DNA from 3 places in the Brevibacillus soli genome. Region 1 is predicted to be linked to each of the others. Evidence: predicted binding sites of a transcription regulator. Region 1 holds the regulator's gene; each other region holds the start of a gene.
The links. Region 1 encodes LexA, which represses DNA repair genes until DNA is damaged. Its sites were predicted from a motif close to CGAACATATGTTCG; they were not measured.
Positions count from the first base shown of each region.

Region 2: the regulator LexA is predicted to act here: its motif matches at 4,973-4,986, upstream of ACE99V_RS11395 (ImmA/IrrE family metallo-endopeptidase).
Region 3: the regulator LexA is predicted to act here: its motif matches at 6,694-6,707, upstream of ACE99V_RS09125 (DNA gyrase/topoisomerase IV subunit B).

Region 1 covers NZ_JBIYSM020000029.1:35,165-45,369, forward strand. The annotation lists gene ACE99V_RS13135 (AMP-binding protein) at 1-537, shown strand, start outside; gene ACE99V_RS13140 (class I adenylate-forming enzyme family protein) at 558-2,081, shown strand; gene ACE99V_RS13145 (MaoC/PaaZ C-terminal domain-containing protein) at 2,085-2,534, shown strand; gene ACE99V_RS13150 (serine hydrolase domain-containing protein) at 2,552-3,643, shown strand; gene lexA (transcriptional repressor LexA) at 4,169-4,792, opposite strand; gene yneA (cell division suppressor protein YneA) at 5,306-5,644, shown strand; gene ACE99V_RS13165 (DUF896 domain-containing protein) at 5,742-5,939, shown strand; gene crcB (fluoride efflux transporter CrcB) at 6,028-6,393, shown strand; gene ACE99V_RS13175 (HelD family protein) at 6,675-8,927, shown strand; gene ACE99V_RS13180 (HesB/IscA family protein) at 8,987-9,289, opposite strand; gene ltaE (low-specificity L-threonine aldolase) at 9,414-10,205, shown strand, end outside.
Region 2 covers NZ_JBIYSM020000023.1:45,697-55,901, reverse strand. The annotation lists gene serS (serine--tRNA ligase) at 1-862, shown strand, start outside; gene aceB (malate synthase A) at 1,270-2,880, shown strand; gene aceA (isocitrate lyase) at 2,899-4,188, shown strand; tRNA gene ACE99V_RS11400 (tRNA-Arg) at 4,269-4,345, shown strand; gene ACE99V_RS11395 (ImmA/IrrE family metallo-endopeptidase) at 4,418-4,927, opposite strand; gene ACE99V_RS11390 (helix-turn-helix domain-containing protein) at 5,033-5,398, opposite strand; partial or broken gene ACE99V_RS11385 (helix-turn-helix domain-containing protein) at 5,564-5,761, shown strand; gene ACE99V_RS11380 (DUF7916 family protein) at 6,023-6,940, opposite strand; gene nagE (N-acetylglucosamine-specific PTS transporter subunit IIBC) at 6,937-8,376, opposite strand; gene ACE99V_RS11370 (PTS sugar transporter subunit IIA) at 8,482-8,991, opposite strand; gene glcT (glucose PTS transporter transcription antiterminator GlcT) at 9,112-9,972, opposite strand; gene ACE99V_RS11360 (GDSL-type esterase/lipase family protein) at 10,160-10,205, opposite strand, start outside.
Region 3 covers NZ_JBIYSM020000017.1:49,737-59,941, reverse strand. The annotation lists gene ACE99V_RS09165 (DUF8725 domain-containing protein) at 1-1,165, shown strand, start outside; gene ACE99V_RS09160 (ABC transporter ATP-binding protein) at 1,162-2,088, shown strand; gene ACE99V_RS09155 (ABC transporter permease) at 2,088-2,939, shown strand; gene ACE99V_RS09150 (hypothetical protein) at 2,989-3,159, shown strand; gene ACE99V_RS09145 (PAS domain-containing sensor histidine kinase) at 3,307-4,767, shown strand; gene ACE99V_RS09140 (hypothetical protein) at 4,867-5,184, shown strand; gene ACE99V_RS09135 (YflT domain-containing protein) at 5,295-5,672, opposite strand; gene ACE99V_RS09130 (YebC/PmpR family DNA-binding transcriptional regulator) at 5,819-6,565, shown strand; gene ACE99V_RS09125 (DNA gyrase/topoisomerase IV subunit B) at 6,745-8,706, shown strand; gene parC (DNA topoisomerase IV subunit A) at 8,709-10,205, shown strand, end outside.

The DNA.
Region 1 (10,205 bases):
AACGACACGGCGGTGATGGATGAAAAGGGGAACCTGCTTCCACCCGGACAAATCGGGGAAATTGTGCACCGAGGGCCCAACGTCATGAACGGCTACCTGAAAAACGAAGAAGCGACCGAGATGAGCAGAGCGTACGGTTGGCATCATACCGGTGACTTGGGGTATTTCGATGAAGACGGTCTCATGGTATTTGTCGATCGCAAGAAGGACATGATTAAGACCGGCGGTGAAAATGTAGCGTCCATCCGGGTTGAACAAGTCATGTACCTGCATAAAAAGGTGGCAAGTGCTGCCGTTGTCGGTCTGCCTCATGAACATTGGAACGAAGCCGTAACCGCCTTTGTGATACCTGTTCCCGGTGAATCGCTTACGCAAGAAGAACTGCTCGAGCATTGCAAGCAGCACCTGGCCGGTTTCCAGATTCCCAAACGGGTAAAAATTGTGGAAAAGCTGCCGATGACGACCACAGGAAAAATTCAAAAATCGATCCTTCGTGAACAGTATAAACACCTGTATCAAATCTCCGATGATCAATAAAGCGGAACGGGGTGAAACGTATGGTAAAAGGGATCGGTTCCTGGCTGCCTAAGCAATGTGAACGGTTTGGGGACAAAACAGCGCTTGTCTATCGAGAGAAGCGATTCACCTATGCTCAATTCAATGAGAGAGTGAATCGGTTGGCTGATTGTTTCCTTGCACAGGGTGTTCAAAAAGGGACGCGCGTTGGTGCCATTTTATTTAATACAAATGAGATGATCGAGGTTTTATTCGCTTGCGCCAAGATCGGTGCCATTTGTGTGCCGATCAACTATCGGCTGAGCGTTGATGAGATAGAGTATATTGCAAACGATGCAGGAGTGGACTGGCTGTTCTATGATGAACGAATGCAAGCGGCAGTGACAGAGTTAACCAAACGAAAGACTGCCATTCAAACGTGGGTACACGTGGGTGCTGCCGTTCCATTTGGCCAATTGGAATACGAAGGGTTGTTGCGTGAAGGGAACAATCAGGAGCCGTATGTTTCGGTTCACATCGATGATGTGCACATGATGATGTACACCTCCGGTACCACAGGCAAACCCAAAGGTGTGATGCTGTCACACGGCAATACCTTGTGGAACGCCATTAATGCCGTTCATGCAATGTCATTGCAGGATGATGACAGTACGCTTACCGTAGCGCCTCTTTTTCATATCGGCGGAATGAATGTATTTACCACCACGCTGCTCTATAAAGGCGGGAAGGTCGTTCTCCACGACAAATTTGATCCGGTACTCACCTTGGAGACGATCGGAAAAGAAAAAATCACAACCCTGTTCATGGTGCCAGCCATGTGGTTGGCGATCATGCATCTCCCCAACTTCGACCACTACGACCTTGGCTCGCTCCGGCTGAACGTATCTGGAGGTGCGCCCTGCCCGCTTACTGTAATCGAATTTTTCCAGAAACGGAACATCCCTTTTTATGAAGGGTTCGGCTTAACGGAAACGGCACCGTTCGTAGCCTTGCTCGATCCGGCGAACAGTTTGCGGAAAAACGGCTCCATCGGAAAGACGCCGATTCATACCGATGCGCGTGTGGTAAACGAAGCGGGGATCGATGTGCAAGCAAATGAAATTGGAGAGTTAATTGTTCGCGGGCCGAATGTCATGAAGGGGTATTGGAATTTGCCGGAAGCGACTCAGAACGTGATGAAAGAGGGCTGGTTTTATACGGGGGATTTGGCACGTGTTGATGAAGAGGGCTTTTTCTACATCGTAGATCGGAAAAAAGACATGATTATCACAGGAGGAGAAAACGTTTATCCGACCGAGGTCGAGCAGGTGATCATGCGGTATCCAGGGGTTCGCGAGGTTGCCGTGATCGGTGTGCATGATGAATTTTGGGGAGAATCAGTCAAGGCCTTTGTGGTTTTACAAGATCATTTGCAATCGCTTACAGTGGAGGAACTCAGAAATCACTGCGAGGGAAAGCTTGCCCATTTTAAAATGCCGAAGTTTCTCGAAATCATTCCGCAATTGCCTCGCAATGCAACGGGTAAAATTCTCAAGAACGTTTTGAGAGAACAAGGAGGGAAATGAACAATGTTTACCAAATATGTAGAAGAATACGAAATGGGTGAATTGTGGAGATCACGCGGTCGGACCATAACGGAAACGGATATCATCTTATTCGCCGGTCTCAGCGGGGATTGGCACCCGCTGCACACGGATCAGGAGTTTGCCAAAGAGACGATGTTTCAACAGCGAATTGCCCATGGCACCTTGATTTTGTCCGTGGCCACCGGATTGATACAAATGGATCCGAATGTCGTGGTTGCGTTCTACGGGATTGATCACCTCCGATTTACGGCGCCAACCTTTATTGGCGACACCGTGCACGTAGAAATGGAAGTGACCGATGTTCTCTCTCGAGAGGACGGAAAAGGCGTTCTCACCGTCCGGCAACAGGTGAAAAAACAGTCAGGGGAGACTGTCATTGTCGGGACGATCCGTGTGTTGCTGAATAGCAGAAAGGAAGGGGCGCCTCTCTAATTGAACGGAGGAAAATAATGAAACAAGAACAAGCAAAAGCAACGATTGAAAAAAAACTGCGTGGAATCGTTGACTCCAATCCAAAGCTTCTGAATGCTTATTTGCTGATTCATTCGGATAAGCTTCATATTCACTGGAATATGGCTTACGGGCAAACAGACGATATGCCTGCGGATCCAGAGCAACCTTATCATACTGCAAGCATTGGAAAAACGTTTACTGCTGTGATTATTGCAATGCTAGTTGAAGAAGGAAAAGTTCGCTATAGTGATCCGATTGCGAAGTATTTACCGGAAGAGATCTTAAAAGACTTGCATATCTATAAAGGCAAAGACTATTCCAATGAAATTCGTATCGAACATGTAGTAAGCAATACATCAGGACTTCCGGATTATTATGAAGATAAACCTAAAGGGGGCAAACATTTTTTGAAGATTCTGCTTGAAGAACCTTCACGAGTTTGGACCCCGCAAGAAACCATCCAATGGTCAAAGCAATACCTTAGCCCCCGTTTTTCACCGGGAAATGGCTTGCACTATACAAATACAGGTTTTAACCTTTTAGGATTGATTATCGAAAAGATTACGTCTAGGCCTTATCATGAAGTGCTCCATGAGTACATTTTTCAGCGACTCCATATGAATCACTCCTATTTATCCCAGTATTCGGAGCCCGCAGTAAAAAGCAGTTACCCTGTAGCCAGTCTATATTCATTGGAAGGACCCATTAACGTTGAAAACTACCGCAGTTTCAGCAGTATTTATGCTGCAGGGCAAACGGTTAGCACGTCCGAAGATTTACTTGTATTTATGAAAGCATTGGTAGGAAATCAGATCATCCAACATGAATCACTTGAAACCATGCAAAAATGGACAAAAATGTGGATGGGCGTAGATTATGGTTATGGTCTCATGAGGGTCCGGATGATTCCATTTATTCAAAAATATAACGTATGGGGACATATAGGTTCGACCGGTTCCTTTCTGTTTTACAATCCTGCAATGGATGTTTATATCATTGGCACTTTCAATAAAGTAGGGTATGTAGGTCAAAGTGTTCGCTTTGCATTTCATATCCTGCGAACCTTATCGAAATGCGGGAATGAGTAGACACATGCCTGTATCGGTCAAATCAAGTACCCAACTCGGAGAGCACTGCAAATGTGCTCTCTTGGTTTGGATAGGGGGGCTGTTTTCATTTGCGGAGCGCCTTTGCCAGCCTGCCAGCGTAGAGACGTAGACACGGGGATCAAGGGGGTGTTAGTCTCCCTTCCTTGTGAAACCCAGATGTTGAGCCCCCGCCCCGTGGATCGTCTCGGAGCGGACAGATAAACCCCTTGGCGGGCTGGCAACGAAGCGAAGCAAAGAGAACGCCTTCGTTTTCCAATAAACGGAACGGGTCGATAAAAAAGGCGTGTCAGCACATGGTCTAACACGCAGTAAATTGGGGTGGAGCGAGCGATGTGGGATGATCTGCCGCATCCTATCCAGCGCACCCTCGATATAGTGTATGCAGAGGACTCGAAACTGCTTGGACAAAAAAATAAACCGTTTCTACGGAATGAAAATCGAGATTCACAAGAGCCATGGAGATACCCCTTCCATGGCTCTAAACACGCTTTTTTCGTACTGTGTCTAGTGAAGCAGACGGTACACGCCGATCACTTTGCCGAGAATGGTTACAGAATCAAGGATGATCGGTTCCATGGTTGAATTTTCCGGCTGCAGGCGGAAGTGGTTTTTTTCCTTGAAAAAACGCTTCACTGTGGCTTCGTCTTCTTCCGTCATGGCGACCACAATGTCACCGTTATTGGCGACACTCTGCTGGCGCACAATCACGTAATCGCCGTCCAGGATGCCTGCTTCGATCATACTGTCACCGGAAACGCGGAGCATGTACACCTTGTCCGAAGTGACGATATTTTCCGGCAACGGGAAATACTCTTCCACGTCCTCCACTGCGGTAATGGGCTGGCCCGCGGTAACTTTACCGACTACGGGGACACGAACGACCGACAATTCGAAATCGTCCTGGAAACGATCTTCGTCGCTCAACAACTCAATCGCACGAGGCTTGGTCGGGTCCCGGCGAATCAGGCCTTTCTTCTCCAGGCGGGCGAGATGACCATGCACGGTGGAGCTGGATGCGAGGCCGACTGCCTCGCCAATTTCCCGAACCGAGGGAGGATATCCCTTGTCTTTTACTTCTTTACGGATAAAGTCAATGATAGCTTGCTGACGATTGGACAGTTTGGACATGAGTGACACCTCATTTTTGGAATATAGGAATGTATAAAAAGGGACCGTCAAATACAGCGTCTCGGAAAGGGTTCGGGGCCCCAGCCGACACCAGCGTCAGCTTACGTCGCCTGGGTTTTCTCATCGTGTAGGAAAGTTTAAGTTTGCTACAGCGTTAATGCATCAGTATCTGAAACTTTCCGAAACGCATAAAAAGCTTCCTCTAAGGAAGAACCAGCTTCTACGATGGACTTCGACAGAAGCTTTTTTTATCGTGTAGGAAAGTTTAAGTTTGCTACAGCGTTAATGCATCAGTATCTGAAACTTTCCGAAACGCATAAAAAGCTTCCTCTAAGGAAGAACCAGCTTCTACGAATGGACTTCGACAGAAGCTTTTTATACGAAAAGTTTTCTATATTATACCATGGGATCTTGCGTTCGACAAACATAAGTTCGTTTTTTTCTCTTGACATGAACGTATGTTCGCATTATTCTAGAATCAAGAAACAGAACAAGTGTTTGTAGGGGGCTATTATGATGAATACCGTATCCGTACATAATCGTTTTGCGAAAAAGCCGGTTCGCAAAGGTCGCATAGGCATTACCAGAGGTCAGGCACTCATCTTTTTGCTGGCATTTACTCTCTTTTTTTATCTGTTGACAGAACTTGTGTTCGCATCCGAATCCCATCAGGAACCGGCGAGCAAACTGATTACGGTTCAAGCGGGAGACAGCTTGTGGAAGCTGGCGAAACGCCATCAGGATGCGGCTGGCATGAATGTGCAGGAACTGGTGGATGCCATTATGGAGTTGAACCGGTTGGACAGCGTTATGATCTATCCCGGTCAAAACATCAAAATCCCGTTGAAATAAAGAAAGAAAGTGCATCTTTGCGTATTCTTCCCAATCACATGCTCTTCCTGTTGTGTTATAATAGAGCGGCATTCTTATGTGACAGGAGGTAGCGCTTTTGGTTACGGACGCAGAAATCAAACGCATTAACGAACTGGCGAAAAAGTCGAAAGAGACCGGCCTCACGGAAGAGGAAAAACAAGAGCAGCAAAAGCTCCGTCAAAAATACATTGACTCCGTGAAGGCATCTCTGAAAGCGAACCTGGATTCCATTCGCTATGTGGAAGACCTTGAAGAAAACGGTCCGAAGCATTAATATAATTGGATATGACATGGACAAAAGACATCCTCGCTTGGCGATTGGATGTTTTTTTGTTCAGTTGAACGATAAGGAGGAAACCGTGATGAGCTGGATTGCTGTCGCACTTGGAGGAGCCGCAGGATCGCTGATGCGGTACTGGTTGGGGCTTCTGTTTAATCTGCCGGGCTGGCCGGCAGGCACTTGGCTGGCCAATGTATGGGGTTCTTTTTGCATCGGACTTTTCTTTGTCTGGGGAAAGGAAAAGGGCTGGTTTTCTCCGGAGTTATACCTGCTGCTTACGACCGGGATGCTCGGCGGATTCACTACCTTTTCAACCTTTTCTCTTGAAGTGGTGACGTTTGCTCTCGACGGGAACTTGGGGAAAGCAATCCTCTACGCGCTGGTCAGTGTCATCGTCGGGCTGTTGGGCGCAGGCGCAGGCATTTGGTTGGGACGCTGCATCACGTAATACATAGATTTGGAAGAACCAACAAGAATTTTCGTATTATGGGGCGTTTAAAAAGGAGGACAAACAGAGCCAAGGTCGGCTAAGAGCGCCCCGTCCTGGGGCCACGCCGACACTTGCACATCGAGGCGCGGAAGTCGCGAGGTCGGCTAAGAGCGCCCCGTCCTGGGGCAACGCCGACACTTGCACGTCCTGTGCTGCGCAGCGGAGCGACGACGCAACGAAGAGATGCGACGGCAATGTTTCCCGGACTTTTTAAACATCCTCTATAAAGGGGGATGCGCGTGATGATCCATCATCGGGACTATGAAATGGAACAAAAACGGTTGGATCAGACCGTTCAACAGATTGATAGGGAAATTGAGATGATAAGGCAGGACATAAGAGAGGCGACCGACGATTACGTCAAACAGGTGGTCAACTCCAAAAAAGCAAAGGACCTGCGCTATCTGGAAGAGCAGGGAAGGGACAAACCGTACTTTGGCAGGGTCGATTTTTTGAAAGACGAGACGTACGAGCTGGACAGTGTGTACATCGGCAAACGGGGCATCGTCAAGAGTGATACGTTCGATGCCATCGTAGTCGATTGGCGCGCGCCGATTGCCAGCCTTTACTACAGCGGAGAGAGCAAGGATGCGTTTTATCGCACAGGCAAAGGGATCGTCCGCGGAGAGGTGAAGCTGAAGCGCAATTTTGCCATCGAGAAGGGAAAGATTACGGGGATTTATGACGGGGCACTCAAGGAAACCATTCACCGTGAGATGGGCGATCCTGATGAATTTTTACAGGAAGGGTTCATTGATGAGTTCCTCGCAGCCAATCTGAATCAGACGAACGACAGCAGGCTGAAAGATATTGTCGCTACCATCCAATCCGAGCAGAACGACATCATCCGGGCGGAAAAGGATCGGCCGGTCGTGGTTCAGGGAGTGGCAGGCAGCGGGAAAACCACCATTGCCCTGCATCGACTCTCGTACTTGATTTACAATTATCAGGATTCGATTGCGTCCAAAAAATTTATGGTATTCGCACCCAACCGGTTGTTCCTCAACTACATCTCCGAAGTACTGCCGGAGCTTGGAGTGGACGATGTACAGCAGTCCACCTTCATCGATTGGGCCGCGCGCATGGTCAAACCGTTGCTGCCCAAAGGCTGGCGGATTGCCGATCCGAACAAGCCGCTGATCCTGTTTTTTGAAGCGGGACAGGACCGCCGGGAGCAGGAGACGGCATGGGACCGTCTCCATTTTAAAGGCTCGCTCGAATGTCGGGAAACGCTGGAAAACTGCCTGCGGCATATTGTGGAAGAAGAAATTCCTTATAAAAAACTAAGCTTTGTATACAACAGGACGAATCAGGTTTTTACCATTGAGGGCAGCATCATCAAGCAGTTGTTTACCGAACAGTTTCGGAATCTGCCGTACAAGAACAGGGTGGAGGCGCTGCGCAAACATCTGAAGCAGGAAATGAACAAACAACTGTTCGCCCATCTTCGCGAGCTGAAAGTCGATCTGGACAAGCAGGGATTGGCCAAGTTTGAAAAAATGCTGGAGCAGATCCTGGACAGGTACCTGGCCGTTTTTCCCAAGCCGGATGTGTTCACACTGTACCGCCAGCTGATGAGCGACCCGGAGCGTCTGCGAAGGTTGGCTCCCCAGGAACTATCCGATCAGGAGATTGAGCATATCTCACGTTCTTCCCGTGAACTGTATGAGCAGGAACGAATCGAAGCGGAGGATCTCGCTCCGCTGCTCTATCTCAAGCACCTGTTGGAAGGACTGGATCATGCAAGACAGTTCGATCATGCTGTCGTGGATGAGGCACAGGACTTAAGCGCCTTGGAAATCGCCGTCATTGCGATGATGACGAAGCGTCAGTCGGTCACTATCGTGGGCGATATCGCCCAAGGCATTCACTCCTATCGAGGCCTGCATTCCTGGGAAGAGCTTCTGGAGGGAGTTTTTACCCCATTGCGGGCCGAGTACTACACGCTGGCGCAAAGCTACCGTTCCACTGTAGAAATCATGCGCTGCGCCAACCAGGTACTGAAAGCGATCAGCCTGCCGGAGACGGTGCTGGCCAAACCGGTGCTGCGGCATGGACAAAAGCCGATCCTGCTCCCGGTGCCCAGTCGGACGGAACAGTGGGAACAAGTGACTCGTCGTGTGGAGGAGTACCGTAAGGAAGGGTTTCAAACCATCGCGATCGTAACCAAAACGATCGAGGAAAGTAAAAATGCTTACAAAGCGCTGCGATCCAGCCTGCCCGACATCACCCTGCTCGGCAGCAAGGACACAGCGTTTCCCGGGGGCGTAAGCGCGATGCCCGCCTACCTGACCAAGGGATTGCAGTTTGATGTGGTGATTCTACTCGACGTAGACAGCTATTCAACCAGCGAAATGGATGCAAAACTGCTTTACGTCGCCATGACGCGACCCGTTCACCGCCTGCTGATGCTGCATGTCGAGGGACAGATGACCCCGTTGTTGAAGGATGTGCCGAAAGATCTACTGGATCATGAAAACGCTGGTTTCTAGCAAACGAAAACCCTCTACCCGTTACGAATTGGTAGAGGGTTTTGCCTCTTTGCGATCGATTAATGATCTCCCGTGTTGCCTTTGGTCGGATTGGTGATCACGTAGCCTTCTTCCGGCAGGTACAGATAGTCGATTACAACACCATCGAGCAGTTCTTCGTCTTTTTTCACCACGACGTCAATCTCCTTATCGGTAGAGACGACCACATCGTCATCGCCCGGTTTGTCCAACGCGAGGCCGTAGTGAGCGTGATCGCCGTGTTTATGTGTAACGTAGACGCGCAGTTTCAGATCTTTATCTTCTTCCTGTGCCAGTACCTCGGACAGTTGCTTGGCGGCGTTGCGTGTAATTTTTACTTTCATGGGGGCAGGTCTCCTAACATTGGAAAATTGATCTCCTTTATAGTAACAAAGAGAGAAATCGAAAAGCAATGGAGAAAGTGCTATGATGGTACCAGATGTACAGAGAAGAAGGGAGAGAAGTTCCATGTTGATAGATTTGCGGAGCGACACGGTGACGAAACCGACGGAAGCGATGATCCGCGCCATGGCGGAAGCGGAAGTAGGGGATGATGTCTACGGCGAGGACCCTACCGTAAATCGTTTGGAAAGCATTGCGGCAGAGCGACTGGGCAAAGAGGCGGCGCTTTTTGTCACAAGCGGTACCCAGGGCAATCAGGTAGCGGTCTTGACCCACTGCGTCAACGGCGATGAAGTCATTTTGGAGGCCGATTCCCACATTTTTTATTACGAAGGGGGAGCGGTAGCCGCTTTGGCCGGGGTACAGACGAGAACGGTAACCGGTATACGAGGCGCGATGCAGGCAAGAGACGTGGCGATTGCGATTCGCGGAAAGAACATTCACTTCCCGCGGACCAGGCTGGTGTGCATGGAAAACACCCATAACCGCGCGGGGGGCGCAGTCGTGTCACCGGAACAGATGAAGGAAGTATACGAAATAGCCAACCAAAACGGCGTCGGTGTCCATTTGGACGGGGCGCGCCTGTTTAACGCCGCTGTGGCGTTGGGAAGGGATGTCAGCGAATTTACCCGCTGGACGGATTCTGTCCAGGTGTGTTTGTCAAAGGGATTAAGCGCTCCAGTCGGTTCCATCCTCGCAGGCAGCCGCGAGTTCATTGAAGAAGCGCGCTGGTGGCGCAAAAAGCTGGGCGGCGGCTTGCGGCAGGCTGGGTATTTGGCGGCGCCGGGAATCCTCGCCTTGACCGAGATGGTCGAACGGCTTCAGGAAGACCATAACCGGGCTCAACTGTTGGCCGAA
Region 2 (10,205 bases), on a different contig from region 1:
GGAGCTGGCTCAGGAACTGGGGATTCTCGACTTCGAGACAGCGGGGAAAGTGACCGGGAGCCGCTTTGTTTTCTATAAGGGGCTGGGTGCCCGCCTGGAGCGTGCCCTGATGAACTTTATGCTGGACCTGCATTCCGAAGAGCATGGATATGAAGAGATCCTGCCGCCGTATATGGTGAACCGCTTGAGCATGACCGGCACCGGCCAGCTTCCGAAATTCGAAGAGGATGCGTTTAAAGTGGAAGGACCGGACTACTTCCTGATTCCAACCGCAGAGGTGCCGGTGACCAACATGCATCGTGACGAGATTCTCGACGCAGCCGACCTGCCGAAATACTATGCGGCGTACAGCGCCTGCTTCCGTTCTGAAGCGGGTTCGGCAGGACGCGATACGCGCGGCTTGATCCGTCAGCATCAGTTCAACAAAGTGGAGTTGGTGAAGTTCGTCAAACCGGAAGACTCCTACGATGAATTGGAAAAGCTGGTGAAAAACGCGGAGAAAGTGCTCCAGCTGTTAGGCTTGCCATATCGCGTGATGAGCATGTGCACGGGTGATCTCGGTTTTACGGCAGCGAAAAAGTACGATATCGAAGTGTGGATTCCAAGCTACGAAACCTACCGGGAGATCTCGTCCTGCTCCAACTTCGAAGACTTCCAGGCCCGTCGTGCGAATATCCGCTTCCGCCGCGACACCAAGGCAAAGCCTGAATTTGTGCATACCCTCAACGGTTCCGGTCTGGCAATCGGGCGTACTGTGGCCGCACTGCTGGAGAATTATCAACAAGCGGATGGCACGGTTCTCATTCCGGAAGTACTGCGTCCTTACATGGGCGGTTTGGAGAAAATCGCGCCGAAGAAATAAGTAGAAAAAGAGGCCTTCTGTATTAGTACAGAAGGCCTTTTTTGCATAAAAGCGGGAATTTTCTAAAATGTGTTGCAATACAGAAGTTGCTGTTATATAATAACACCAACAACAAAAACAATTGTTTTAATACAGAAATCAAACAGGAGGGGCGTTGGAGATGAATTGCTATCGGTGTGAAGGAAACGGAGAACAGAATTGCCCGCAGTGCGGAGGACATGGACATGATCTGAACGGTACGCAATGCCATCACTGTCACGGAGACGGATGTGTAAGCTGCAGCACTTGCAGTGGATCAGGCTATATGGAGTGAGTCATTTTTTTTGTAGGTACTGTACTATAATAGAATCTTAAAAACATTTCTGTACCATAATAATTCGTTGTGATTTGAAAGGAGGAGCTTCCCTATGGCAACAACTCCTATGAATCATTATCCAACCGGAGTAGACGTAACCGGCGAGATTTCGCCGGAATTTGCGGAAATTCTTACGCCACAGGCCATTCAATTTATAACCAAGCTGGAGCGTACGTTTGGCAATAAGCGTCGGGCCCTGCTTGAAAAACGGAAAGAACGGCAGGCTGAAATCGACGCCGGAAACATGCCTGATTTTTTGCCGGAGACAGCCCACATCCGCACAGGCAGCTGGGCCATAGAACCTCTCCCCGATGATTTGCAGGACCGCCGGGTGGAAATTACCGGACCTGCAGGTGATCGCAAAATGGTCATCAACGCACTAAACTCTGGCGCAAAAATATTTATGGCTGATTTTGAAGACGCCAACTCACCTACTTGGGAAAATACCGTTCAGGGACAAATCAACCTGCGGGATGCCAACCGGCGGACGATCTCCTATACCAGCCCGGAAGGCAAGCGCTATGCCTTGCATGAGAAACCAGCCGTCCTGCTGGTGAGACCCCGCGGATGGCACCTGGAAGAGAAGCACGTTTTACTGGATGGAAAACCTGTCTCGGGAAGCTTGTTTGACTTTGGACTTTATCTCTACCACAATGCCGAGACGTTACAAACAAACGGTACCGGTCCCTATTTCTATCTTCCGAAGCTGGAGAGCCATCTGGAAGCGCGACTGTGGAATGACGTATTCATTTTTGCCCAGGACGAACTGGGAATTCCGCAGGGAACCATCAAGGCTACGGTACTCATCGAGACGATTCTCGCCGCCTTTGAAATGGATGAAATCCTGTACGAACTTCGCGAACATAGCGCCGGGTTGAACTGCGGCCGCTGGGACTACATCTTCAGCTACATCAAGAAGCTGCGCAACCATCCCGACGTCATCCTGCCGGATCGGGCGCTGGTAACCATGACCGTCCCGTTTATGCGGGCGTACACGACCTTGGCAGTAAAAACCTGCCACAAGCGCAAGGCTCCCTGCATCGGCGGAATGGCTGCACATATTCCGGTGAAGAACGATCCGGAGAAAAACGAAGAAGCTTTGGGGAAAGTACGCGCTGACAAAGAGCGGGAAGCGTATGACGGACACGACGGCACGTGGGTGGCTCACCCGGGACTCGTACCGGTGGCGATGGAAGTGTTTAACCGACTGATGCCGGAACCGAACCAGATCTGGTATAAGCGGGAGGATGTTCACGTCATGGCTCAAGACTTGCTGGCGGTTCCGGAAGGGCCGATTACGGAAGGCGGAGTACGAACCAACATCAACGTGGGCATTCAGTACATTGAAGCGTGGATGCGGGGCTTTGGAGCCGTTCCCATTCACAACCTCATGGAAGATGCCGCGACAGCGGAGATCTCACGGGCACAGATTTGGCAGTGGATTCGTCACCGTCGAGGGGTACTCCCGGACGGCCGAAAAGTGACCGTTGAACTGGTGCGGCAATGGGTCGAGGAGGAGATGGAAAAGCTGAAATCCGCCATCGGTCCGGAAAAGTATGAGCAAGGAAAATACCAACAAGCCTGCGAGCTCTTTTTGCGGCTGGTGACTGCCGATACTTTCGAAGAGTTTTTAACGATTCCCGGTTACACCTACTTACAATAAAAAAAGGAGTGGAAGAACATGAACAGACAAGAGGCAATCGCAACATTGGAGGAAAGCTGGAAATCGGAGCGCTGGAAAGGCATCGAGCGGACATACACGGCGGAGGACGTCGTTCGACTGCGCGGCTCTGTACAGATTGAACATACGCTGGCCCGTTTGGGGGCAGAGCGGCTGTGGAATCTGCTGCATACGGAGCACCATATCAAGGCGCTGGGTGCACTCACGGGCAATCAAGCCGTTCAGCAGGTGAAAGCCGGATTGAAAGCAATCTACCTGAGCGGCTGGCAGGTGGCTGCCGATGCCAACCTGGCGGGTCAAATGTACCCGGACCAAAGCTTGTATCCGGCCAACAGCGTGCCCCACGTAGTGAAGCGCATCAACCAGGCATTGCAGCGGGCCGATCAGATTCAGCAGGCAGAGGGAACAGGTGATACGTACTGGTTTGCCCCGATCGTCGCTGATGCGGAAGCGGGATTCGGCGGTCCTCTTAACGTCCACGAGCTCATGAAAGCGATGATTGAAGCAGGTGCGGCCGGCGTTCACTTCGAAGACCAGCTGGCTTCCGAGAAGAAGTGCGGCCACATGGGAGGCAAGGTGTTGATTCCTACCCAAGCCGCTGTCAAGAATCTGATTGCCGCCCGCCTGGCTGCTGACGTAATGGGCGTTCCCACGATCATTGTGGCAAGAACGGACGCCAATGGCGCCTTCCTCATTACCAGCGACGTAGACGAGCGCGACCGGGACTTCCTCACCGGTGAGCGCACGCCGGAAGGCTTTTTCCGGATGCGAGGCGGTCTGGACGCTGCCATTGCCCGCGGTCTCAGCTATGCCCCATACGCCGATCTGATCTGGTGCGAGACGTCCGAACCCAATATCGAAGAAGCCAGAAAATTTGCGGAAGCCATCCACGCCAAGTTCCCAGGCAAGCTGCTGGCCTACAACTGCTCGCCGTCGTTCAACTGGAAGAAGAAACTGGATGAAAAGACGATCGCACGCTTCCAGGATGAGTTGGGTGAAATGGGCTACAAGTTTCAGTTTGTGACCCTGGCCGGCTTCCACGCGTTGAACTACAGCATGTTCGAATTGGCTCGCGGCTACCGCGACCGCGGAATGGCGGCCTATTCCGATCTGCAGCAGGCGGAGTTTGGAGTCGAGCGATACGGTTATACGGCAACCCGCCATCAACGCGAAGTAGGTACCGGCTACTTTGACGAACTGGCCCAGGTCATCGCGGGCGGCACCTCTTCCACCACTGCATTGACCGGCTCCACGGAAGAAGAGCAGTTTACCCACGAGAAGGTAGTCTAATAGACGAAAAGGGACGGGATTTCCCGTCCTTTTGGATTTGCAAAAATCGCGATTCCTCCATATAATGTTGATGAACAAATGTCCTCGTAGCTCAGCAGGATAGAGCAGCAGTTTCCTAAACTGCGTGTCGGAGGTTCGAGTCCTCTCGGGGACGCCATATATCAATCAGTAATGGCGCGGGTTTTCAGTCGCATGACTGCCCGCGCCTTTTTGTTGACGCCGGAAGTACTTACCCGTGTGCTCGTCTGGCATTTGTTCGGCTTGCGTAACGCAGTTCGTCCATCTTGCCTTGGTAGATGCGCCGCTTGATCTGGTCGAGTCGACGAGCGGCAAGTTCATGGGTCACTTTGAATTCGTCAGCCAGGAGGCAGATGAAGTCTCCTTCCTGACAGGGCATCTTCAGCGTGCTGACCATATAAAATGGAATGGCTGCATACATCAAAAAATGAGACGCCTGAGCCTCCTGCAATTCGCGGAAGGGTTTTTCCATCATCGTTTGCTTGCCTGCGTGCCCGCGCAAAATATGGCCCAACTCGTGATAAAAGTGTTCTCTCTGTTTCTTCTTGGATAACGTTGAGTTTAGCGTGATGCTTCGGTAAAGTCCCGCTTCATATCTCATGGAAGGGCTCGGAAGGTAAAAGAGTTCAATACCAAGTGAGTCTGCAATAATATCTTCATTCAATTCATGAGGGTGTGAAAAGCCTAATCCGATATAAAACCTTGTCAGCCATTTTTCCAATTCAGTGGACTTGTAGTATGGGAGCATGGCACACCTCACAAGAAGGGAATATACGTTCGGCTTGAACGTCTAGAGAATGCCCGGATGATAAGGAGTTGAGGCCCCCTACTTCTTCCGGGCATTTACTTGCTTAGCTCGCCAACGAAGGAACTCTATGTGCTTTTTTACTTCCTCGATTTCCTCTTCGGAAAGTCCTTCGAGATCGAAAAAGGAGATATGCTCGTCGTGCGGGTCACGCTCTGACTTTTTTTTTGACGGAGCGGGATCATCGGTCTTACCCAGCAGGAAATCGGTTGAGACTTCGAAGATATCGGCTGCTTTTGAGATCAAGGAATCGTCCACGCTTTTTTTTTCTCCTGATTCTACGCGGGAGAGGACGGTATTATGTATGCCAAGTTTTTCGGCCAATTGGATTTGGGTCCACTCCCTTTTTTCCCGAAGTACCCGAATCCGTTGTCCGACGATCGACATTCCCTCACCAACTTTCCATTTTTGCAATTCTTATTCTAGCAGTTTTCCATAACGGAAAAAACATGTTTGTTAAAATGTCAAATAATGTATTGACCTTGCTGTTTTAGAAAAGTAATATGGAACTATAACGCTTTGCAGTTTTGGCAAAGAAGGGAGGGGAAAGCGTTGGACAAGCTGAACCTCGAATTTATTTGTAAAAGACGAATGGAACTTGGCCTTACCTTGCAGGAGATGGCGGAAGGTCTTGGGTTTAAGAATGCTTCCACTTACTTGAAATACGAAAAAGGGGACTATTCTTTCAAGGCGAACCATATCCCTGTTTTAGCCCGAAAATTGAGGTGTACGTTGGATCTCCTCTTTTTGAACAATTATTTGCTAAAACAGAAAATGAGCGGAGAGGAATCAGCGGGAAGGAGTCGGATGAAATCTCAGGAAGCAAATAAACGGCAGTTGGAGATTTGGAGGAAAACTCTCAACTACGAAATAGAGATGATGGAACCGAGAAGTGCAATGGCGTGTGAGGGATTTGTTAACCGATTGGACCATTTTGAAAAGCAAATAGAAGATAGGGAGCGACTTAATAAAAAGTGAGCCTCGTCCCGACGGGAGGAGGCTCTTGCATTGTTATCGTAACACAGATGCAGCCATTCGCACGTAGGTGTGTCGTTTGCCGCGAATCACGATGGAATAGTGCATAATGTTTTCAGGGATGGCAATGCCCGAATAGCCGGCGTCGCCAATGTGGTAGAGATCGGCTCCTGCCATTTTGCTGTACAGGGCGATTTGACGGATGGTGTCTTCGTCGGAACCCTCTTGGGAAGTGCCGGTGGCCAGGATGGAGAGAGCCCCCTGCTTTCGCACCAGGTCGACCATTTGCTTGGCGCTGTCGAGCGTAATGCCGGGTACGGTTCCCGGAGAGGGAAGCAGGATCACATCTGCACCAGCCTCGACAAAGCCCAATAGGGCCTGTTCCCCGACAATGCCTGATCCGGCTTCGTCGGCAACGCCTGCCCCGTGCATTTTACCGGCGATGATGAGCACTTCCTCACCCATAACGGCCCGGGCCTGTTGAATGGCGTGGCGGATTTCTGCATTGGTTACCCCGGTTTTGGGATTGCCCGTGATGCAAACAAAGTCAAAGCCTAGTTTTTTCGCTTCGGCAAATGTCTCTTCGGAAGCGATGCGTCCTTTGGGCAGTTCCACCAGTTTCTCTGCTTGCCTGGCATGGGGATCGACCGGCTCGAGATTTAACCCGATAGGCCTGCCTGTGTAAGCTTTCAGCGTGCCGATCACGGTTTGCGGATCGTCTGCCTGCAGACCTTGTACCGCAGGGTGGAACACGTCAAAGAAATTCAACAGAATCAGATCGGCGCCAAAAGCGGCTGCGATCTCCGCGTTGGTCACGCTGGGATAGAGAGGTGTGACGGCACAGATCACTTCGGCCACGAACACCCGGCCTTCCGACGCTTTGATCGACTGTTTCAGCTGTTTCCCGGTCATGCCGCGGAAATCGGATGCCGTGCAATCCAACAATCGTTTCATAGTTTTTTGATCTCGTCTTTGAGCATTTCCGACTGCGTGCCGAACACGATCTGAACGCTGCCTTGGCCAAGCTTCATCACGCCGGCCGCTCCCAGATCGCGCAGACCTTTTTCGTCAACCGCTTTTTCGTTCTTCAGGACGAGGCGCAGGCGGGTGATGCAAGCGTCTACGTCGACGATGTTGTCTTTGCCTCCAATCAGGGCGAGGACGCGCTGTGCCTTATCCTGCATGGAGGAACGACCGCCATCTGCGGATACCTCCGCGTCATCGTCATCGCGTCCCGGTGTCTTGATATTGTAGGCGACGATCAGGAAGCGGAACAGGAAGTAGTAGACGACCATGAACGCAAGTCCGATTGGAATCAGCAGCACCGGTTTGGTCGCCAGCGGGTAGTTGACGACATAGTCGATCAACCCGGCGGAAAATCCGAAGCCGTGCTTGATGCCCAGCATGGTCACGATAAACGCGGACACACCGGTCAGGATGGCGTGAACTACATAGAGGAAAGGCGCTACAAACATGAACGCAAACTCAATCGGTTCAGTGATGCCGGTGAGGAATGAAGTGAGCGCCGTTCCCATGAAGATAGAAGCGATCGCCGCTCGCTTTTCCGGCCTGGCGGTGTGAATGATCGCCAAAGCCGCACCCGGCAGAGCAAACATCATAATCGGGAAGAAGCCGGTCATGAACATCCCTGCAGACTTGTCGCCTGCAAAGAAGCGGTGCAGGTCTCCATGCACGACTTTGCCTGCCGCGTCCGTAAAGTCACCGATCTGGAACCAGGCGATCGCGTTGATCACGTGATGCAATCCGAACGGAATCAACAGCCGGTTAAAGGTACTGTACAGGGCGGCACCGGTGGCTCCGAGGCCAACGACCCAGTTGCCGAATGTGTGAAGCACTTCTTGAATCGGTCCCCAGACGATGCCGATCACCAGCGCAATGATCACCATGGCGATAGAGGTCGCGATCGGCACAAAACGCTTGCCGCCGAAGAAGCCCAGCCAGTCGGGCAGTTTGATGTCGTGGTACTTGTTGTAGAAATAAGCGGCGATTCCGCCGGCGAGGATCCCGCCGAGGACGCCCATGTTCAATTTGGCATCGTCCGGAATAAACGGCATGGCTGCGGGTACTTTGGCCAATACGCTTATCAGCACCTGATAGGCGATGACGGCAGCGAGAGCGGCAACCGCGTCTCCTGCCAAACCAATGGCTACACCAACTGCGAAGATGAGGGATAAGTTATCAAAAATAGCAGAACCGCCGGCCAACAGAAACGGTGCAACGTACTGGTTGAGGAACCCGCCCAGGGATTCCCCCAGTTTGAATTCCGTTTCGTAGTTGATGGCACCGAAGCGAAGCAACAACGCTGCTGCCGGAAGCGTGGCGACTGGGAGCATGAGTGCTTTCCCAATCTTTTGGAGGAACGCTAACATACAAAAACCTCCTTTTTTGAGTTTGATTTGTTTATTCAGAAAGTCCTTCCCGGGAGCGGGGCAGACTTGCCTGACCGGCGTTGGCGGAAACGCTTTCAACAAAAATCATAAATGTCCTTCCCTTAAGGCAATGGTAATGATCGGCTCCCGGCCTGCGATGACGTGAGAGTCCAGCGAGGCAATCAGCGAGGAAACCCGTTCCCCGTTGGTAATCACGACGGGAGTGACAGCAGGATAACCCGCCTTCTGAAGAATAGACAGATCGAATTCAATCAGTTTGTCGCCCGTTCTCACAACGTCCCCGACAGCGACATGGGGAGTAAAGCCTCTGCCGTTTAGCTTGACCGTGTCGATCCCGATATGGATCAGGATTTCCAGACCGGTCTCACTGGTCAGTCCGATGGCATGGCAGGTAGGAAACAAGTGGGTCACCGTACTGTCAATGGGGGCTACAACCAGGCCCTCGCTCGGTTGGATCGCGACGCCATCTCCGACAATTTTTTGGGAGAACACCGGATCGGGGACGTTTCTCAGGGCAACTGTGGTTCCTGTTACGGGGGCGTATAGGGTGATGTCCTTTTGCTCCTTTTTCCTGGAAAACAAATTTCCTAACATAACATCCTCCTTCAAAGCCTGTGTAAGAAAAAGGCATGAGCCAAGAGGCATAGAGAAACGGCTGCTTTCCCTACGACGCTTCGCTCATGCCTAGTCGAACTAGTAACACGCTGCTGGTGGTTATTTGGTTTCGTGAAGCAGACGATACAGATGCATCGCCATGTATCCCGTCTCATCCTCGGGCACGGCGACCTCAAGTCGGGCAGAGATGCAGGAGGTCAATGCTTCTGCCAGTTTGTAGGCATCCGGCATGGTGGTTTTTACGCGGTCCAGCAACGGGTTTTGTATAGATGTATGCTGATGAATCCGTTCGCATGCGAATCGCAGATGGGTAATGAGACGCATGTAGTCGATGGTGCTGCGCTCGATGGTTGTGCCTGTTTGTTCTTCAATAACGGCGACCAGTTGACGAATCATGTCGGTAAATTGTACGGCTTTGATCACCGGCAGATGGCTGACGGCAGAGTGAATATGCAGAGACAAAAACCCGATCTCGCTCTCTGGTATGTCGATGGCAAACTCCTTTTTGATGAGTTCTGCTGCCTTTTTGGCTAACGCGTACTCCTGCGGGTACAACGTCTGTATCTCAAACAGAAACGGATTGATGATTTCCATGCCGTGCTGCAGACGATATATGGCAAACTGTATGTGATCGGGAAGAGCGACGTGGACGTGCCCGTTGATCTCGGGAGTTATGTCTTTGGCAATCAAGTCGATGATCTCTTCGGAAATGCCGATCACCACATGATCCACCTGTTTCAGCATCGATTCATACTGCTTTTTGTGAGTCTCGTCTTCGAGGCGAAAACGTTTTTCAATGCGGATATCGGTTGGGGGGAGGGATGTCCCTTGCTTGTTGCCAAAGCCGATGCCTTTGCCAAACAACACGTACTCCTGCCGAGAGCCGGGCTCTTCGACGAGGACGACATTGTGATTTAACACTCGTGTGATCACATAAGGGTTTTCTTGTGCCCGCGTCACCAAACATCACCACGCTTCATGGGTAAGACTGAATAAGAAAGAGCCGAAAAAAACCTTTTTGCAAAAAGATTTTCTCAGCTCATGCCTGCGTACCAGTAACATGCTTCAAAACATATGTACTGGTATCATATAAGAATGACTTTCTGTTGTCAATATTCTGATTATTTGATGTATTTGCAAGACGAGCTTATTTTACTTTAACGGTAATGGTATACGTCTTGCCGCCATATCTG
Region 3 (10,205 bases), on a different contig from region 1:
GCGGGTGAAACGAAGAGAATGGGCTTGGGGAATCATCCCCGCGACCGCGATTCTTTTATCGGCTGGTGTGTACCTAATCGGCAAGCCGCAGGTTTTGAAAGAGGATACCAGCTTTCATGTGACCGCACTTCGCATCCTGGACGACAAACTGGCGGAAGTGCAGTCGGCAGCTTCGTTTGCGACGGTTTCCGGCGGTGATTACGAAGTGGTAACGGAAAAAGGGTACATATCGGTACCGCTTTCATTTACCAGAGGCAGCATGCAGCCGCAGGGCACGATCAGTATCCAACAGGATCAGGATGAAAGAGCGCTGACGTTTGAAAAGGTGCCGTATCTCTCCGTGAAGCAGGCGACTGCCACCGGGATCATGTCAGATGCAGGCAGCTTTCACACAAACATGACGGTGAAGGAAGATCGGCTTCAGGGGACGGTCCGGAACAATACCGCGTTCGATTTGGAGCAGGCTTATATCGAAATGGGGCTGCAGCGAATTCCCGTCGGTACGCTAAAACAGGGGGAAGAAAAGCAGATTGACGCCAAGATCGAATCGTTTTACCTGTCTGGCGATCAACGGCAACCGAATGCCGGCCCTTCTTCCGCGGAACAGCAGGTTGAGCGTTTGAAAGCCAACGCGCTGGCGGGAAACATCCCGCACCAGATCCGCGTCGTCGGCGTAAGCGACAAGCCATTGCCGATCTTCAGCATGCGCAGGGAGAACAAAGCCCACTACTGGAATATTCTCAGCCAGTTGGTGCGACTGCAACCTTCTTTGGACGGCACCTTGATCTATCCGTACGGACTTTTGCCGGTTCACGTTGTTGCGACAGAAGGTTCGCTCGAAGGTCGTTCACCATATCTGTGGGAGTTGGGAAAAGGCAGTGTCACCTATGGTCTCGCCGCAGGACAGGTGCACTCTGCAATAAAACGTGTTACCGTGCCGGTGGATCACAGTTCGTTCCGCCCGTTTAAGCGGGAAATCTACCACGCCAAGAGCGGACAGTGGAAAGAACTTCCTCGCGAGCAGCGCGTTGAACTGAGCGGAAACGTCGGCGAATATATCAATCGCGACGGCATGATTTTGATTCGCTTTACCAATACGACGGAACAGCGCATCTCTTTGCCTACGCCGTTTTTCCAAGTTGAGGGGGAGGAGAAGAGATCATGATCCGTACTGAAAACCTGACAAAGCGCTACGGCAAGCTGGCAGCGCTGACCGATTTGAACCTGCAAATCGAAAAAGGAAAGGTGTTCGGATTCATTGGCCCTAACGGCGCCGGCAAGTCAACGACGATGCTGATTCTCTCCACACTGCTGGAACCGTCGGAGGGCAGGGCGTACATCTGCGGCTATGACGTCGTGAAAGAACCGAAAGCGGTTCGACAATCACTGGGGTATATGCCTGACTTCTTTGGGGTTTACGACAACCTCACCGCAACAGAGTACCTGGATTTTTACGCCGGCGCTTACAACATCCCTGCCTCCAAACGCAAGTCGCTGATTGCCGATTTGCTGGAGCTGGTCAATTTGTCCAACAAGTCGGATGCGTACGTGGACTCACTTTCCCGTGGAATGAAGCAGCGGCTTGGGTTGGCTCGCTGCCTGGTGCACAGCCCGGACGTGTTGATCCTCGATGAGCCTGCTTCAGGGCTGGATCCGCGTGCTCGCATCGAGATGCGGGAAATCCTGAAACAGCTGCGCGGGATGGGGAAGACGATCCTGATCAGCTCCCACATTTTGCCGGAGCTGGCGGAGTTGTGCGATGAGATCGGCGTGATTGAAAAAGGGAAACTGATCGCTTGCGGAGCGGTGGACGAAGTCAGTGTCCATACCCGAGGAATTACCATCATGGAGGTCAAAATTCTCAACCGATTTGAGGAAGCGCAGGAAATCCTGCAGCAATTCCCGCATGTCAAACGACTGGATGACAAAAACAGCCACTTCCGGTTCCACTTCACAGGATCAGAGGCGGACAAGGCGGAATTGCTCCAGCGGCTGATCCAGGCTGGCATCCCGGTGGTCCACTTCGGTGACTCCAAGGAAAACCTGGAGGATGTATTCCTGGCGATTACGGAAGGGGTGGGTAACTGATGAAGACCTTTCTCACCAACCCGCTCATCGTGAAAGAGATGCGGGAGCGTTTTCGCACGAAGAAAACGGTATGGATGCTCGCACTCTATCTGTTGGTGATGGGAGCCATTTTGCTCGGCTTCCTGTATGTTACCCCCATGGGCAGCGCCTCCCTGGGGGATAACCGGAACTTGTTCATCATGACCGCGTTGATCCAGTACGCCATGATCTGTTTTATAGCTCCCGCGCTTTCAGCCGGTGCCATCAGTGGAGAGAGAGAGCGTCAAACGCTGCAGGTCCTGTTGACGACGCAGCTGTCGCCTACGAGCATCGTGCTCAGCAAGCTGGTCACATCGCTTGCTTTCATCTTTTTGCTCGTGGTGGCTTCCATGCCGCTCTACAGCTTTGTCTTTTTGTACGGAGGCATATCGCCTGAGCAATTGGCTTCACTGGTATTCTTTTTTACCGTAAATATCGTGTTTTTCGGCTCGCTGGGGTTGTTTTGTTCCACCTGGATCAAACGGACCGGTGTCAGTACCATCACAGCCTACGGAATCGCGTTCTTTTTCGTGGTGGGAACGGGATTGCTGCTGATCTTTCTAGGAGAATTGCTTCATGAGCTGTACCCGATGGCTTTTCGCAATTTCGACGGAGTCTGGAATGTGTTCGGTCTGCAGATTCTGGCTGCATTGAATCCGGTTATCGTGTTGTTTAGCATCCTGGGAGAAAACATCGGTCCGTTCATGCGCTATTTTATGCCCCCTTGGGTGTTCTTCTCCCTTTGCTACCTGGCGATGAGCCTTGTGTTGATGGTCTGGAGCTCGTATCTGCTGACGCCGGTTCGCCGAAGCTGGTGGAGTTGGAAGAAGTAGTCTGCTTCGTGTACAATGTAGAGAGTTTGTTTGAAAAGGAGGTAGTTTTGTGACCAATCAGGAAGTCCAAATTATCGATTTTGAAGAAATGCTCAGCTTTATCGAACAACGTCTGGCACAGGCCGGAAAAAAAGTGGATCGCGAATCCATTATTATGATTTTGCAGGCAGAAGAAGCCTTTTTGATGGAAAAGGGCGTTCTGCAGGAACTGGAAGAGTAGAATGGAGAGAAAAACAACCTGCCGATGGGTACAGGTTGTTTTTTTATTTGGGAGACATTTTGGTAACGCTTGGCAGGGAGAAGTGCAAAAAAACACGAATATAGAAAAGAATGGTAATAGTCTGGGTCCAGGAGGTTGCTGTTGTTGATGAAATCTGCGAATGGTTCACGTACCGGGAACGGCCTCTACTTCTCCGTCTTTCAACAAAGTCCGGACCCAATGTTCGTGCTTTCCTCCCAACTGCTCATTATCGAAGCAAACATGCAGGCGGAACAATTCGCCCATGTGGCTTTGAAAGAGATGATCGGAGAACCGATTACCCGCTTCTTTCCACAAGATGCGGCAGTCATTGAAGACCGGCTGCACCAAGTCCATCAGCAGAAAAAGGAAACGCAGCTATCGCTATATAGGGAGCGAGATGGTGTCAGAACCGCGGTCGATTGCATGTTTTTCCCCCTCATCGGCCCGGATGAAGAAGCGGCCGGTGTCATCGCCAGCTTTCGCCCCCGTGTGGTCGAATCGGCTACGGAAATCACGGAGCGAAAGCATATGGAAAAGGAACTGTTTGAAGCAGAATCGCTGTATCGAAGTCTGGTCGAGAACACGCTGGTTGGCGTATACATTGCTTATGTAGAAGAAAAAGGCTTTGTTTACGTCAATCCGCGCATGGAGGAAATGTTTGGATATACACAAGCAGAGCTTGTGAAAATGAGTGCCGCTGATTTGGTGGTTCCCGAAGAACGGGAGATTGTACGCTTGAATCAACGTAGACGGGAACAGGGAGACCGCTCCAGTGTGGTCTACAAGTTTCGCGGCCTTCATAAGAACGGCAATGTGATTTCCTTGGAAGTCATACAAAAAACCACACTTTACAAAGGGAAGAGAGCCGTAATCGGAATGCTTCTGGACAATACCGAGCGCAGACAGGCAGAGGAAATGGTGCGAAAGTCAGAGCTGTTGTCCGTCGTCGGCCAACTGGCTGCCGGGGTGGCTCACGAAATTCGCAACCCGCTTACGTCACTGAAAGGATTTGTTCAGCTGTTGCAATCCCATGTACAGGACAAGCAGGACTACCTTTCGATCATGCTGTCCGAATTGAACCGGATCGAATATATCATCAGCGAATTCCTGGTGTTGGCCAAACCGCAAAACGTTGTCTACAAGGAGCGGGACGTGCGCCCCTTGTTGGAACACATCATCGCCCTCGCTGAGACGCATGCCATCATGCATAATGTGCAAATCGCCGCCGTCTATGAAAAGGAGCTTCCCTTGGTCAAATGCGAGGAGAATCAGCTGAAGCAGGTGTTTCTTAACCTGTTGAAAAACGCTGTCGAGGCGATGTCGGGCGGAGGAGAAGTGCGGGTCGAAGTACGATGGGAACAGCAAAAGAACCTGTTGATTCGCTTCGTCGACCAGGGCTGCGGGATTGCGGAAGAACGAATTCCCAAATTGGGTGAACCCTTTTACACCACGAAAGAAAAAGGCACGGGGCTTGGTCTGATGGTCAGCTACAAAATCATTGAAAACCATGGCGGAACCATAAACGTGATCAGCAGGGAACGGAAGGGGACCACCTTCGAAATACGATTGCCTGCCTGTAACCCATGAAGGTCTTGACCCAATAATGCCATGAAATCTTTTTGCTTCTTTTGGTAAAACCAAGTAAGATGGTATGGAAGCCATATACCCGTAAAGGACGTGAACGCAATGAACCATGAAGAAGACAACAAGGACTTGGAACTTGGCGACATTATTACACTCGACGATGAAAACGGAGAACCGCTGGGCGACTTCGAAGTAATCGCGCTGTTTGAAAACAACCAAAAGAATTACGTTGCATTGACCAACGCGATTGATGAAGAAACGGATACCGAAGAGGATCTGGAAGAAGAAGTGGACATTTTCGTTTTCCAATTGGAGGGAGGAGAGCTGGTTCCGCTCGAAGAAAACGATCAGGATGAAGTTTACGCCAAACTGAACGAAGTGCTGGAAGATATCGAGCTGGTTGATGCGGAAGAGAAGTAAAACCAAAGCCACTGCAGGCAAGCAGTGGTTTTTTTCTGTTCGGAGGGTGCAGTGTTTTCTCCAAAAAAACGTGAAGAAAAAGACCGGGGAGGCCCCGGCTGTTGACTGTTTCAGTCGTTCATTTTTATGATGTTATCCTTCAGGTCACGTACGACGAGGAGGCAGGTGTAGTCACTCTCCTGCAGCTCGCGAAAGAGTGCGGACGCTTCATCCTTGGTTAGTCCCAACTTTTCCAGGCGGGTGCGAATCTCTTCGCCGCCGTTGTCGAAAAAGTGGGCCTTGCTGTCGATATCGCCGACGGCGCTCTCGAAGTGGGTGCTGTATTTGTAGAAGTTGTTCCGCTGATTGGAGTGGTTCTTGTCGGGGTTCCACTTGATCACCCAGATGTCGTCCTTGTGGTAACCAGAGGAGTTGAGTGCCTGAATGTCGGAAACAAGTTCCTGATCGTATCTATGGAATTTGACGAATGGCTTCGTTGCGCTGATCACGTGAAATTCCCCCTAACGGTGTGTGGTGTCTCTCCCATAGTGTGTCCACTCTCGGTGGCGGAATACCCGAATATCTTTGACGTTCCTTCGCGACTAGTGCTACACTAGGGAAGGTGAATTCCTGAAGGACGAGGAGAGTTTTTGTCATGCCAAAGTTTAAGTTGTTTGCCAACAAAAAGGGTGCCGCTGACCAAAAGCGCAACAACCAATACGTCAAGTTTGCCCGACAAATTTATGTGGAAGCGAAAAAAGGCGGCCCCGATCCAAACGCCAACCTGAAGCTGAAGGCGATCATTGCGAACGCTCGGGCCATCAACATGCCTTTGGACAATATCGAACGCGCCATCAAAAAGGCAACCGATACGGGAAACGCCGACGACTACGAGGAAATTCGCTACGAAGGTTACGGTCCGGGAGGCGTTGCCGTCATCGTGGAATGCCTGTCTGATAACCGGAATCGGACCGCAGCAGACGTGCGGGCGATTTTTAACAAACGCGGAGGAAACTTGGGCGAAACCGGCTCCGTGAGCTTTATGTTTGACAAAAAAGGCGTCATCGTAATCGACCGCGAGAAGTTTTCCGTGGACGAGGACACCATCCTGATGCAGGCGCTGGAAGCAGGCGCAGAGGACGTCATCATCAACGACGACAGCTTCGAAGTGCATACCCATCCGCACGAACTGGATCAGGTAAAGAGCAGACTGGAAGCCGAGGGATACACGTTCGAAAATGCATCCGTCCAGTGGATTCCGCAAAATACGGTGAAAATCTCCGGAGACGACGCAGCCAAAATGCTGAAGATGATGGAAGCATTCGAAGAAAACGACGATGTGCAAAACGTATACGCCAACTTTGAAATTGACGACGAGGAAATGGAAAAGCTGATGGCATAACCAAAAGGGGCCGTTCATTGCGAACGGCTCTTTTTTTCCACACGGCACCGGCTAACGCTGCGCTGGCAGGGCACCCGCCTTTTTTCTCCAGGAGCGTTGAAGTGGCCCATGCCGATACGGTACAATAGCGATTAAGTGTTCGCCTTTTTACGGAAGCTGTGAACAGAGGGGAGAAGCGAATGAAGGAAGCAGACACACTCAGCTATACCGAAGAAGATATTCAGGTACTGGAAGGCTTGATTGCCGTTCGCAAGCGGCCGGGCATGTACATAGGCTCCACCGGCAGCCGCGGGCTTCATCATCTCTTGTGGGAGATCGTCGACAATGCGAAGGATGAAGCGCTGGCCGGTTTTAACGATAAAATCATTGTGACGCTGCACAAGGATGACAGTGTCAGCGTAGAAGACCACGGACGGGGAATCCCCACTGGCATGCACAAAACAGGCCGTCCCGTACCGGAAGTGATCTTTACCACCCTGCACGCCGGAGGAAAGTTTGGCGGCGGCGGGTACAAAAAAAGCGGCGGTCTTCACGGCGTAGGCTCCAGCGTGGTTGTTGCCTTGTCCAAATGGCTGGAAGTGGAGATTCATCGCGAAGGCAAAATACATACGCAGCGTTTTGAATACATCATCGACGCGCAGGGGAACGAGCACGTCGGCAAGCCGGTAACGGATCTGGTCGTCGTCGGCACAACCAAACGCACCGGAACCACCGTTCGTTTTTTGCCGGACGAAGCTGTGTTCGGCAGCGCACGCTTCGATTATGAATTGATTCGCGACCGTTTCCGCGAAACGGCTTTCCTCCTGAAAAAACTGCGCATGGTTCTGATCGACGAGCGGGGAACGGAAAAGAAGCGGGAAGAGTTCTATTACGAAGACGGATTGAAATCATACGTGGAGTACCTGAACGAAGGAAAACAGACGCTCCATCCGGTCGTCTACTTTGACGGCGAGAAGGACAACATCTACGTGGAGTTGGCGTTCCAGTACAACGACGGCTATACGGAGACGCTGGCCTCCTATGTAAACTCCATCCCGACGACGGACGGGGGCACCCATGTAACCGGATTCCGCAATGGCACGACGCGGATTTTTAACGAGTTTGCCCGGAAAAAAGGGTTTCTTAAGGAAAAAGATCCCAATTTGACCGGAAATGATCTGCGGGAGGGCTTCCTTGGCGTCCTCTCCTTGCAGATGGCCGATGTCCAGTTTGAGTCCCAGACAAAGGACAAGCTGGGCAACGAAGAGGCGCGTACCATTGTCGAGCAGATCGTCTCGGAGAAACTGGGCTTTTTCCTCGAAGAAAATCCCGAGATCGGCAAGCTGTTGATCGAGAAAGCAGTCCGCTCTGCGGAGATTCGCGAAGAACTGCGTAAGCAACGGGAAGCGCTGCGCGGTGACAAGAAGGGCAAAGGGGCAAAAAAACGCAAATCCATTTCGGATAAATTTGCTCCGCCCCAGTACAAGGATCCCAAGCGAAACGAACTGTTCCTTGTAGAGGGAGACTCGGCAGGCGGATCCGCGAAGCAGGCGCGCAACTCCGAGTTTCAGGCGATATTCGGGTTGAAGGGAAAACCGCTCAACACCGAAAAGGCAAAGCTTTCCGACATTCTGGCCAACGAGGAGTTCCGAACGATCCTGGAAGTGCTGGAGACAGAAATCGGCGAAGATTTCTCCATCGAAAACTGCGCCTTTGACAAGATCATCATCATGTCCGACGCAGATGTGGACGGCTCTCACATTCAGGCGCTGCTCTTGACGTTTTTCTTCCGATACATGCAGCAGCTGATCTCGGCCGGCAAGCTGTACATCGCCCAGCCGCCGCTGTATCAGGCACGCAAGGAGAGCAGGGGGAAACTGGCAGAGGTTGTCTACTGCTGGAACGACTACGAGCTGGAACAGGCGCTCAAGCGTCTTGGCCGCGGAGCCGAAGTCCAGCGCTACAAAGGTCTGGGCGAAATGAACCCCGACCAGCTGTGGGAGACGACGATGAATCCCGAGACGCGCAAGCTGATCAAAGTGCAATTGGAAGACCTCGCCCATTGCGAGAAGCTCGTCACGGTGCTGATGGGGGACAAGGTTCCGCCTCGCCGGGAGTGGATCGAAAGCCATGTCACCTTTGAAGTGGGAGAGGATGAATAACCATGCTGTCGAACAAAGTGATTGAACAAAGCTTTGCGGAAATCATGGGGAAACGCTTTGGCGACTACGCCAACCTGGTGATCCTGTCCCGCGCCATTCCTGACGCCCGCGACGGCTTGAAACCGGTACAGCGCCGCATTTTGTACGCGATGTACCAGGAAGGCAACACCAATGACAAGCCGTACAGAAAATCGGCAAAAACCGTGGGATATGTGATGGGTACGTACCACCCTCACGGAGACAGCGCCATCTACGAGACGATGGTCCGCATGGCGCAGTGGTGGAAGATGCGCCAGGTGCTGATTCAGGGGCACGGCAACTTCGGAAGCCTGGACGCCGACCCGCCGGCGGCGATGCGTTACACCGAGTCCCGCTTGTCCGCGCTGGCGAACGAGATGCTGCGCGATATTGAAAAAGACACGGTCACCTTTATTCCCAACTATGACAACTCTGCGATGCAGCCTGCCGTGCTGCCGTCGCGTTTTCCCAATCTGCTGGTCAACGGCGCTTCCGGTATTGCGGTCGGTTTTGCCACCGACATTCCCACCCATAACCTGGGGGAAGTGATCGACGCCACGATCGCTCAGATGAAAAATCCTGACATCACGCTGGATGAGTTGATGCAGCATGTGAAAGGACCCGATTTTCCAACGGGCGGTATTGTTCAAGGGATCTCCGGCATTCGTAAGGCGTTCGAAACGGGACGCGGCCAGTTTATCATCCGCGGCCGCACCTTTATCGAGGAGCCGAAGGGCAGCAAAGTGAAAAAGATCGTCATATCGGAAATTCCCTACGACGTGGTCAAGTCCAAGCTGGTCGCGCAGATTGACGAACTGGTGATGGAGAGGAAGATCGAGGGCGCACTGGCAGTCCGCGACGAAACCGGGCGGAAAGAAGCGGAGCAGAAAAAGGTGCGGATCGTCGTCGATATCCGCAAGGACGCCGACGAACATGCCATTCTCAATTACCTGTACAAAAACACCGACCTGCAGATCTACTACAACTACAACATGAATGCGATCCATGAGGGCACCATCCGCCAGATGGGCTTGAAAGAGTTGCTGGATGCGTACATTGCCCACCAAAAGGAAGTGGTGACCCGCCGTTCCCAGTACGATCTGGAAAAAAAGCGGAACCGGGAGCACATCGTTCAGGGATTGATCCGCGCCAAATCCATTCTGCGGGAGATCGTCGACACGATCATGGACTCGGAGGACCGGGCAGACGCCAAGAAAAACATCATGGAGAAGTTCGGATTCACGGATGTGCAGGCGGACGCCATCCTCAGCATCCAGCTGGCTTCCCTTACCCGTTTGGACATCGTCAAGCTGGAGAAAGAATTGAATACGCTGGCGAAAGAAATCGTCGAGCTGGAAGCCATTCTGGGCAGCGAGAAAAAGCTGATCCAGGTGATTACCGGGGAATTGACGGAAATCAAGAAACAGTACAGCAACCCTCGCCTCACGGAAATTCAGGGGGAGATCGAGGAGATCAAAGTG